3 regions of the Streptomyces sp. PH9007 genome follow, and region 2 is predicted to be linked to each of the others. Evidence: predicted binding sites of a transcription regulator. Region 2 holds the regulator's gene; each other region holds the start of a gene.

Region 1 (3,204 bases), 2.1 Mb from region 2:
CCGCCTCGGCCTGCTCCGGGATCGCCTCGTGCGGGATGCCGGGGGCGATCTTCACCGCGGCGTACGGGGCGGCGGTGGCCGCCGCGATCGCCCAGGAGAGCGGCGGTGAGTACGCCTCGGGATCGAAGATCCGGCCGCGCCCGCCGCGCCGGGCCGGGTCGAGGAACACCGCGTCGTACCCGCCGGTGTCCACCTCGGTGACATCGCCGCAGCGCACCTCGATGAGTCCGTCCAGGCCCAGCGCCCGGGCGTTGGCCTCGGCCACGGCGCAGGTCAGCGGGTCGCGGTCGACGGCGAGGACCGCGATGCCCTCCCGGGCCAGCGCGATCGCGTCGCCGCCGATGCCGCAGCACAGATCGGCCACCCGCCGGATGCCCAGGCCCGCCATCCGCCGGGCCCGCCAGGTCGCGACGGTGGTCCGGGTGGCCTGCTCGACGCCGTTGGGCGTGAAGTACATGCGGGCCGCGTCGGCGGCCCCGAACTTCGCCACCGCGCGCTGCCGCAGCCTGGCCTGGCCGAGCGCGGCGGAGACCAGCTCGGCGGGGTGGTCGCGGCGCAGCCGGGTGGCGAGGGTCAGCTCGTCCGCCGGGTCGAAGTCCCGCAGTTCGGCCAGCAACTGCCGGCCCTCGGTGCTCAGCAGGGCGTCGAAGGTCGATCGGGCGGAGGAATCGGGTGCGGCCACGTGGGTCATTCTCCCTGGCGCGCCGGAAGGTCGTGCCGCGTGTCCCTGGCGGCCGGTGTCAGCATCCGCTCCATGAGGATTATCAGACAAGTACGACAAAAGTCTTTTTTCTGGACCGGAATCACCGGAACCGGCCTCGCCATACTCGGACTCACCCTCCTGTCCTGCGGCACCGCCACCACCGCCGCCGGCTCGGCGACGGACGCCGCCGCCCCGGTCGCCGCCCTGGGCACACCGCAGCGCGCCCAGGCCCGCACCGCCGCCGACGCGCTCGCCGCCTACGCCGACGGCCTGCTGAAGGCCGAGGCCAAGCGGCTCGCCGCCGCCAAGAGCTGGGGCCTGCGCAAGGCGCCGCTGCGCCCGCCGGCCCCGCCCGCGAAGAAGGCCGAACCCGTCACCGAGCCGGGGCACATCACCGGCAAGGGCCTGCCCGCCGTCATCACCCGGGTGCCCACCGACGACAAGGTCGTCTTCCTCACCATCGACGACGGCGCCCACAAGGACCCCGACCTGCTGGAGATGCTCCGCGAGCTCGACGTCCCCGTCAGCGCCTTCCTCTCCGACTACGTGGCCCGGGACGACTACGACTACTTCCGCGAGGCCCGGGACGACGGCTGGGGCATCCACAACCACACCGTCAACCACAAGGAGCTGCCCAGGCTCTCCGCCTCCGGGCAGCGCGAGGAGATCTGCGACCAGCAGGACACCCTGGAGGAGGAGATGGGCGAACGTCCCACGATGTTCCGCCCGCCCTATGGCGCCTACGACCGCGAGACGCTGCGCGCGGCGGCCTCCTGCGGCGTGGAGGTGGTCCCGCTGTGGGCCGAGGAAGCCTTCCCCGACCGCATCGCATGGGGCCGCCCCGACCGCGAGTTCCACCCCGGGGACATCATCCTCACCCACTTCCGCGGCAGCTCGGAATGGGCGGGCACGATGCCCGACGTGATCCGCCGCGTCCTGGACACCGCCACCTCCCAGGGTTTCGCCGTCGCCCGCCTGGAGGACTACCTCTGAGCCGGTCACGGGGAACGTCCACGGGGCGCGGGAGGGGCGCGTGTTGGCACTCTGGTTGACTGAGTGCTAATCGACGCCTACTCTCAAGGCTGGCACTCTCCACCGGCGAGTGCCAGCATGCGCGACGGGCGGATCCGGCACCCGCGACGACGGGTCCTCCAGGGCGCTATCACAAGACAGCAGACCCTCAAGAGCTCTCCGAAGGGGGAGGTCGGACGTGACCGCCACCACCAGTTCCAAGGTTGCCATCAAGCCGCTCGAGGACCGCATCGTCGTCCAGCCGCTCGATGCCGAGCAGACCACGGCCTCCGGCCTGGTCATCCCGGACACCGCGAAGGAGAAGCCCCAGGAGGGCACCGTCCTCGCCGTGGGCCCGGGCCGCTTCGAGAACGGCGACCGCCTGCCGCTCGACGTCAAGGTCGGCGACATCGTGCTGTACAGCAAGTACGGCGGCACCGAGGTGAAGTACAACGGCGAGGAGTACCTGGTGCTCTCCGCCCGCGATGTGCTCGCCATCATCGAGAAGTAAGCCCCAGCGCTTCGCTTCACCCGGCCGCGCCCCGGCTCCCCGTCATCGACAAGCCGGGAAGTGAGGGGCGCGGCTGCCTTTTCGTCCGAGCTGAGCCAGCCAGCTCGCTCCGGCTTTCCAGCTTCCACACACTTTTACGAGGGATACGCACGTCATGGCGAAGATCCTGAAGTTCGACGAGGACGCCCGGCGCGCCCTCGAGCGCGGTGTCAACCAGCTCGCCGACGCGGTGAAGGTGACCATCGGCCCCAAGGGCCGCAACGTGGTCATCGACAAGAAGTTCGGCGCCCCGACCATCACCAACGACGGCGTCACCATCGCCCGTGAGGTGGAGATCGAGGACCCCTACGAGAACCTCGGCGCCCAGCTGGTGAAGGAGGTGGCGACCAAGACCAACGACATCGCGGGTGACGGCACCACCACCGCCACCGTCCTGGCCCAGGCGCTGGTCCGCGAGGGCCTGCGCAACGTCGCCGCCGGTGCCTCCCCGGCCGCCCTGAAGAAGGGCATCGACGCCGCGGTCCGCGCCATCTCCGAGGACCTGCTGGCCACCGCGCGCCCGATCGACTCCAAGGAGGACATCGCCGCCGTCGCCGCGCTGTCCGCCCAGGACAAGCAGGTCGGCGAGCTCATCGCGCAGGCGATGGACAAGGTCGGCAAGGACGGTGTCATCACCGTCGAGGAGTCCCAGACCTTCGGCCTGGAGCTGGACTTCACCGAGGGCATGGCCTTCGACAAGGGCTACCTCTCGCCGTACTTCGTCACCGACCAGGAGCGTATGGAGGCCGTCCTCGACGACCCGTACATCCTGATCCACCAGGGCAAGATCTCCTCCATCCAGGACCTGCTCCCGCTGCTGGAGAAGATCATGCAGGCCGGCGGGGCCTCCAAGCCGCTGCTGATCATCGCCGAGGACGTCGAGGGCGAGGCGCTCTCCACCCTCGTCGTCAACAAGATCCGCGGCACCTTCAACGCGGTG
Region 2 (3,204 bases):
AGTCCTGGCCGCGCGGCACCCGCGGCCAGGCGGCGATGCCCACCGAGGACGGCTTGACCGCCTCCCAGATGTCGATGAACGGGTGGCCCACGATCAGCACGTTCGGGTCCGTCACCCCGGCCGCGATCCGGGACTCCTTCGATCCCGGCACCAGATGGTCCACCAGCACCCCGAGCCGGGCGTCGGCGGTCGGCCCGAACTCCCGCACGATCGCCGGGAGGTCGTCGATGCCCTCCAGATACTCGACGACCACCCCCTCGATCCGCAGGTCGTCGCCCCAGACCTTCTCCACCAGCTCCGCGTCGTGGCGCCCCTCCACATAGATCCGCCCGGCGCGCGCCACCCGGGCCCGCGCCCCCGGGACGGCCACCGAGCCGGAGGCGGTACGCGCCGGCCCGGACGCGGGACGGGAGCCGGCCGGCCTGGGCAGGGTCAGCGTCACGGGCTTGCCCTCCAGCAGGAAGCCGCGCGGCTCCAGCGGGAACACCCGCCGCTTGCCGAACCGGTCCTCCAGCGTCACCGTCGGGCCCTGCGCGGTCTTCTCGCAGCGGATCACCGCCCCGCAGTACCCGGTGCCGGCCTCCTCCACGACGAGACCGGGCTCGGCCGGCACCTCGGGCACCGGGGCGGACCGCTTCCACGGCGGGGTCAGGTCGGGGCCGTACTCTCTGCTGCGCATGGCCGTCATTGTGCCCCGGCGCGTGCGGCGAGAAAGGCGCGCTGGGCGCGTACGAACGCGGCGTCCACCACCGCGCCGTGCCCCGGGACGTAGCGGGCCTCCGGGCCGCCCAGCTCCAGCAGCCGGTCCAGCGCGGCGGGCCAGGCGGCCGGGTCCGCGTCGGGCCCCGCCTGCGGCTCGCCCGACTCCTCGACCAGGTCGCCGCAGAAGACGATGTCGTCCACCTTCACCACCACGTCGTGGGGGGTGTGCGCGGGGCCCAGCCGCGCCACCGACACGGTGCGCCCGCCCCCCAGGTACAGCGAGAGCCGCGATTCCACCGGCTGCGCCCGTACCCCCGCCAGCGCCGCCGCGCCCTTCGCCGCCTCCGCCTCCGGCATCCCGTGCCGTACCGCGTCCGCCGCCAGCTCCACCGGATCGCCCAGCTCCCCGTACACCCGTGCCCCGGGGTAACCGCCCGCCCCGAGGACGTGATCGAAGTGCGGATGGGTCAGCACCACCCAGCGCACCGGCAGTCCCAGCAGGCCGCGCAGCTCCGCCCGGATCGCCGCCGCCGCGCCCGGGGAGGGGCCCGCGTCCACCAGCAGCACCCCGCGCGCGCCCGCGATCGCGCCCACCGTCTCGTCCCAGCCGGGCAGCCGGATCCGCAGTACGCCCGGGGCAAGCTCTTCCCAAGAGGTCTCCACAGTGCGAAGTTAACGTCACGGAGCGGGGCATGCTCTGCCTTACGGGGCTACTCCCGCGATACCGTCGGGCGGTCGCGCTTTCCCTGGCCTTGCTACCCGGCCGTACACTGGACCAGGGATTGGCACTCGGAGTGGATGAGTGCCAGGACGGTACTGACGGGAATGCGGCCGGACGGGAGGTGTCGCTGCATGCTCAGTGAACGCAGACTGGAAGTGCTGCGGGCCATCGTCCAGGACTATGTCGGCACCGAGGAGCCGGTGGGTTCCAAGGCGCTGACGGAGCGGCACAACCTCCAGGTGTCCCCGGCGACGGTGCGCAACGACATGGCGGCGCTGGAGGAGGAGGGCTACATCGCCCAGCCCCACACCAGCGCAGGACGGGTGCCCACCGACAAGGGCTACCGGCTGTTCGTCGACAAGCTCGCCGACGTCAAGCCGCTGACCACCGCCGAGCGGCGCGCCATCTCCAGCTTCCTGGAGGGCGCCGTCGACCTCGACGACGTCGTGGGCCGTACGGTGCGGCTGCTGGCCACGCTCACCCGGCAGGTCGCCGTGGTGCAGTACCCCTCGCTGAGCCGCTCCACGGTGCGGCACGTCGAACTGCTCTCGCTGGCCCCGGCCCGGGTGATGCTGGTGCTGATCACCGACACCGGGCGGGTCGAGCAGCGCATGGTGGACTGCCCCGCGCCGTTCGGGGAGACCTCGCTGGCCGATCTGCGGGCCCGGCTGAACAGCCGGATCGTGGGGGAGCGCTTCGCCGAGGTGCCCCGGCTGGTGCAGGACCTGCCCGAGTCCTTCGACAACGAGGACCGGGGCACGGTGTCCACGGTGCTGTCCACCCTGCTGGAAACCCTGGTCGAGGAGACCGAGGAACGGCTGGTCATCGGCGGCACCGCCAATCTGACCCGGTTCGGCCAGGACTTCCCGCTGACGATCCGGCCGGTGCTGGAGGCGCTGGAGGAGCACGTGGTGCTGCTCCGGCTGCTCGGCGAGGCCAAGGACACGGGTATGACCGTGCGCATCGGGCATGAGAACGCTCATGAGGGGCTGACCTCCACATCGGTCGTGGCGGTCGGCTACGGTTCCGGTAACGAGGCGGTCGCGAAACTCGGCGTGGTCGGACCGACCCGCATGGACTACCCCGGAACGATGGGAGCGGTGCGCGCAGTGGCACGGTACGTCGGACAGATCCTCGCGGAGAATTAGGTGGCGACGGACTACTACGCGATCCTGGGCGTGCAGCGTGATGCCTCACAGGACGAGATCAAGAAGGCCTTCCGCAGACTGGCGAGGGAGCTGCACCCGGATGTGAATCCGGACCCCAAGACCCAGGAGCGGTTCAAGGAGATCAACACCGCCTACGAGGTGCTCTCCGACCCGCAGAAGAAACAGATGTACGACCTCGGCGGGGACCCGATGGGTCCCGGCGGCGGGGCGGGCGCCGCTGGATTCGGCGGGGCGGCCGGGTTCGGGAACTTCTCGGACATCATGGACGCCTTCTTCGGCACCGCGCAGCAGCGCGGCCCGAAGTCGCGCACCCGGCGCGGCCAGGACGCCATGATCCGGCTGGAGATCGACCTCAAGGAGGCGGCCTTCGGCACGACCAAGGAAATCCAGGTCGACACCGCCACCGTGTGCAACACGTGCAACGGTGAGGGCGCCGCGCCCGGTACCTCCGCGCAGACGTGTGACATGTGCCGGGGCCGGGGCGAGGTCTCGCAGGTCACCCGTTCCTTCCTGGGGCAGGTCATGACCTCGCGGCCGTGCCCGCAGTGCCAGGGCTTCGGCACGGTCGTCCCGACCCCGTGCCCCGAGTGCGCGGGCGACGGCCGGGTACGG
Region 3 (3,204 bases), 2.0 Mb from region 2:
TGGAGCAGGGCCACGCCACCGCCGGCGACGATGCCCTCCTCGACGGCGGCCTTCGCGTTGCGCACCGCGTCCTCGATGCGGTGCTTGCGCTCCTTCAGCTCCACCTCGGTGGCGGCACCGGCCTTGATGACGGCCACGCCGCCGGCCAGCTTCGCGAGGCGCTCCTGGAGCTTCTCGCGGTCGTAGTCCGAGTCGGAGTTCTCGATCTCGGCACGGATCTGGTTGACGCGGCCCTGGACCTGGTCGCTGTCACCGGCACCGTCGACGATGGTGGTCTCGTCCTTGGTGATGACGACCTTGCGCGCACGGCCCAGCAGGTCGAGGCCCGCGGTCTCCAGCTTGAGGCCGACCTCCTCGGAGATGACCTGGCCACCGGTGAGGATGGCGATGTCGGTCAGCATGGCCTTGCGGCGGTCACCGAAGCCGGGCGCCTTGACGGCGACGGACTTGAAGGTGCCACGGATCTTGTTGACGACCAGCGTGGACAGGGCCTCGCCCTCGACGTCCTCGGCGATGATCAGCAGCGGCTTGCCGGCCTGCATGACCTTCTCCAGCAGCGGAAGGAGGTCCTTCACGTTGCCGATCTTGGAATTGACGATGAGGATGTAGGGGTCCTCGAGCTCGGCCTCCATCCGCTCCATGTCGGTGGCGAAGTAGGCGGAGATGTAGCCCTTGTCGAAGCGCATGCCCTCGGTGAGCTCGAGCTCGAGCCCGAAGGTCTGCGACTCCTCGACGGTGATGACGCCTTCCTTGCCGACCTTGTCCATGGCCTCGGCGATCAGCTCACCGATCTGGGTGTCGCCGGCGGAGATGGAGGCGGTGGAGGCGATCTGCTCCTTGGTCTCGACCTCCTTGGCCTGGCCGAGCAGCGCCTCGGAGACCTTCTCGACGGCGGCCTCGATGCCCCGCTTCAGGGCCATCGGGTTGGCGCCGGCGGCGACGTTGCGCAGCCCTTCGCGGACCAGGGCCTGAGCCAGCACGGTGGCGGTGGTCGTACCGTCACCCGCGACGTCGTCGGTCTTCTTGGCGACCTCCTTGACCAGCTCGGCGCCGATCTTCTCGTAGGAGTCCTCCAGCTCGATCTCCTTGGCGATCGAGACACCGTCGTTGGTGATGGTGGGGGCGCCCCACTTCTTCTCCAGAACGACGTTGCGGCCCTTGGGACCGAGCGTGACCTTGACGGCGTCGGCGAGCTGGTTCATCCCGCGCTCAAGGCCGCGCCGCGCCTCCTCGTTGAACGCGATGATCTTGGCCATGTGAAGGGGTCCTCCCATATACGGGGGTGGATGCTCCAGGACCGCGCCGGCGCCCGCGACGGACGGCCGTACGCCCGGCGGTTCCTTGCCCCGCCTGGCTCACGACCTCACCGAACCGGTCTCTGCTGTCACTCTCACCCTCAGAGTGCTAACGCCATGATTAGCACTCTCCCCCCGAGAGTGCAAGCGTCTTGGTGTTGTCGCAGGTGGGATGGGGGCGCACGTGCCGGGGCCCGCATCCCTGCGCTGGTGTGCGCTGGATGCGGGCCCCGGTTCGCCGGCTGCGGTGGTAGTACGGTCGGCGGTTCAGGCGGTCACCCGGACCATGTCGGCCTGAGGACCCTTCTGTCCCTGCGAGATCTCGAACTCGACCCGCTGCCCCTCTTCCAGGGTGCGGTATCCGTCCATCTGAATCGCGCTGTAGTGGACGAACACGTCCGCACCACCGTCTACCGCGATGAAGCCGTATCCCTTCTCCGCGTTGAACCACTTGACGGTGCCCTGAGCCATTCCAAACTCCCCATGTTGCTGGCCCTTTCACGGAACCGCACTTCGCGGGCCCGGGTCAGACCGGAACGCGTCGACCGCCGCTGAATGTATCTGGACGGACGCCCTGTGCAACAGGCCATTGAGCGGAGAATTATTGGAGCGCCCAAACGGGCAAATTGCGCAAAACAGAGGAAAGATGAATGTTTCTCGCCCGCCTTATTGCGCAGATCCGGCAATTGGTGCAGTGAATTGCCGCGCGTTTCCGTCGAGAAGTGTCGTGAATTCATATGCGGTCGGCATCGGACGGGCCGGCCCCGCGCGGGACTCACTCTATCGCCCCGGAAACGCCCAACCGCCCCGAAGCGGACAGCTTCGGGGCGGTTGTTGAAGATGTGATCAAGTGTAGACCTGACGGGACGGGGCCAGGCCGGGCCGACCGGTCGTCAGCAGCCCCCGGCCACCGCCGGGATGATGGAAACGCCCGCTCCGTCCGGCGTCGCGGTGTCCAGGCCCTCGGCGAAGCGCACGTCGTCGTCATTGACGTAGACATTCACGAAACGGCGCAGCTTGCCCTGGTCGTCGAGCACCCGGGCGGCGATTCCCGCGTGGTTCTTCTCCAGGTCGGCGAGGACGTCGCGCAGCGTTCCGCCGTCGGCGGTCACCTCGGAACTTCCGCCGGTGTAGGTGCGCAGGATGGTCGGGATTCGGACAGTCACACTCATGCGAGGCCGGCCTCTCGGAAAGCGTCCAGATTCGGACGGATGATGGCGGTGGGACCGGTGGTCGCCGCCACCGCGTCCAGGGTCTTCAGGCCGTCGCCGGTATTCAGTACGACCGTCGTCAGTTCCGGGTCCAGCTGCCCGGTCTCGATCAGCTTGCGGGTGACGCCCACCGTCACCCCGCCCGCCGTTTCGGCGAAAATGCCCTCGGTGCGGGCGAGCAGCTTGATGGCGTCCACGATCTGCGCGTCGTTCACGTCCTCGACCGCGCCACCGGTGCGGCGGGCGATGTCCAGGACATAGGGACCGTCGGCCGGGTTGCCGATCGCCAGGGACTTGGCGATGGTGTCCGGCTTCACCGGCCGCACCACGTCGTGCCCGGCCTTGAACGCCTGGGAGACCGGCGAGCAGCCCTCGGCCTGGGCGCCGAAGATCCTGTAGGGCCGGTCCTCGACCAGTCCGGTCGCGATCAGCTCCTTGAGCCCCTTGTCGATCTTGGTGAGCTGGGATCCGGAGGCGATCGGGATCACCAGCTGGTCGGGGATGCGCCAGCCCAGCTGTTCGGCGATCTCGAAGGCCAGGGTCTTGGAGCCCTCGCCGTAGTAGGGGCGCAGGTTGACGTTGACGAATCCCCAGCCCTCACCGGCGGGGTCGCCGATCAGCTCGCTGCAGAAACGGTTCACGTCGTCGTAGGTGCCCTCGATGCCGACCAGCTCGCCGCCGTAGACGGCGGCCATCAC

The links. Region 2 encodes HrcA, which represses chaperone genes, less so after heat shock. Its sites were predicted from a motif close to TTNGCACTCNGNNNNNCNGAGTGCNAA; they were not measured.
Region 1: a site for HrcA is predicted at 1,740-1,766, ahead of groES (co-chaperone GroES). Genes of this name have one in related genera too.
Region 3: a site for HrcA is predicted at 1,417-1,443, ahead of groL (chaperonin GroEL). Genes of this name have one in related genera too.

Annotation. Positions count from the first base shown of each region.
Region 1 covers NZ_CM187440.1:3,822,606-3,825,809, forward strand. Annotated here, with positions in the region: gene ACTFAP_RS17575 (THUMP-like domain-containing protein) at 1-691, opposite strand, end outside; gene ACTFAP_RS17580 (polysaccharide deacetylase family protein) at 755-1,696, shown strand; gene groES (co-chaperone GroES) at 1,914-2,225, shown strand; gene groL (chaperonin GroEL) at 2,380-3,204, shown strand, end outside.
Region 2 covers NZ_CM187440.1:1,703,287-1,706,490, reverse strand. Annotated here, with positions in the region: gene ACTFAP_RS07730 (DUF3097 domain-containing protein) at 1-679, opposite strand, end outside; gene ACTFAP_RS07725 (MBL fold metallo-hydrolase) at 685-1,365, opposite strand; gene hrcA (heat-inducible transcriptional repressor HrcA) at 1,555-2,571, shown strand; gene dnaJ (molecular chaperone DnaJ) at 2,572-3,204, shown strand, end outside.
Region 3 covers NZ_CM187440.1:3,656,729-3,659,932, reverse strand. Annotated here, with positions in the region: gene groL (chaperonin GroEL) at 1-1,256, opposite strand, end outside; gene ACTFAP_RS16770 (cold-shock protein) at 1,563-1,766, opposite strand; gene ACTFAP_RS16765 (MoaD/ThiS family protein) at 2,189-2,467, opposite strand; gene thrC (threonine synthase) at 2,464-3,204, opposite strand, start outside.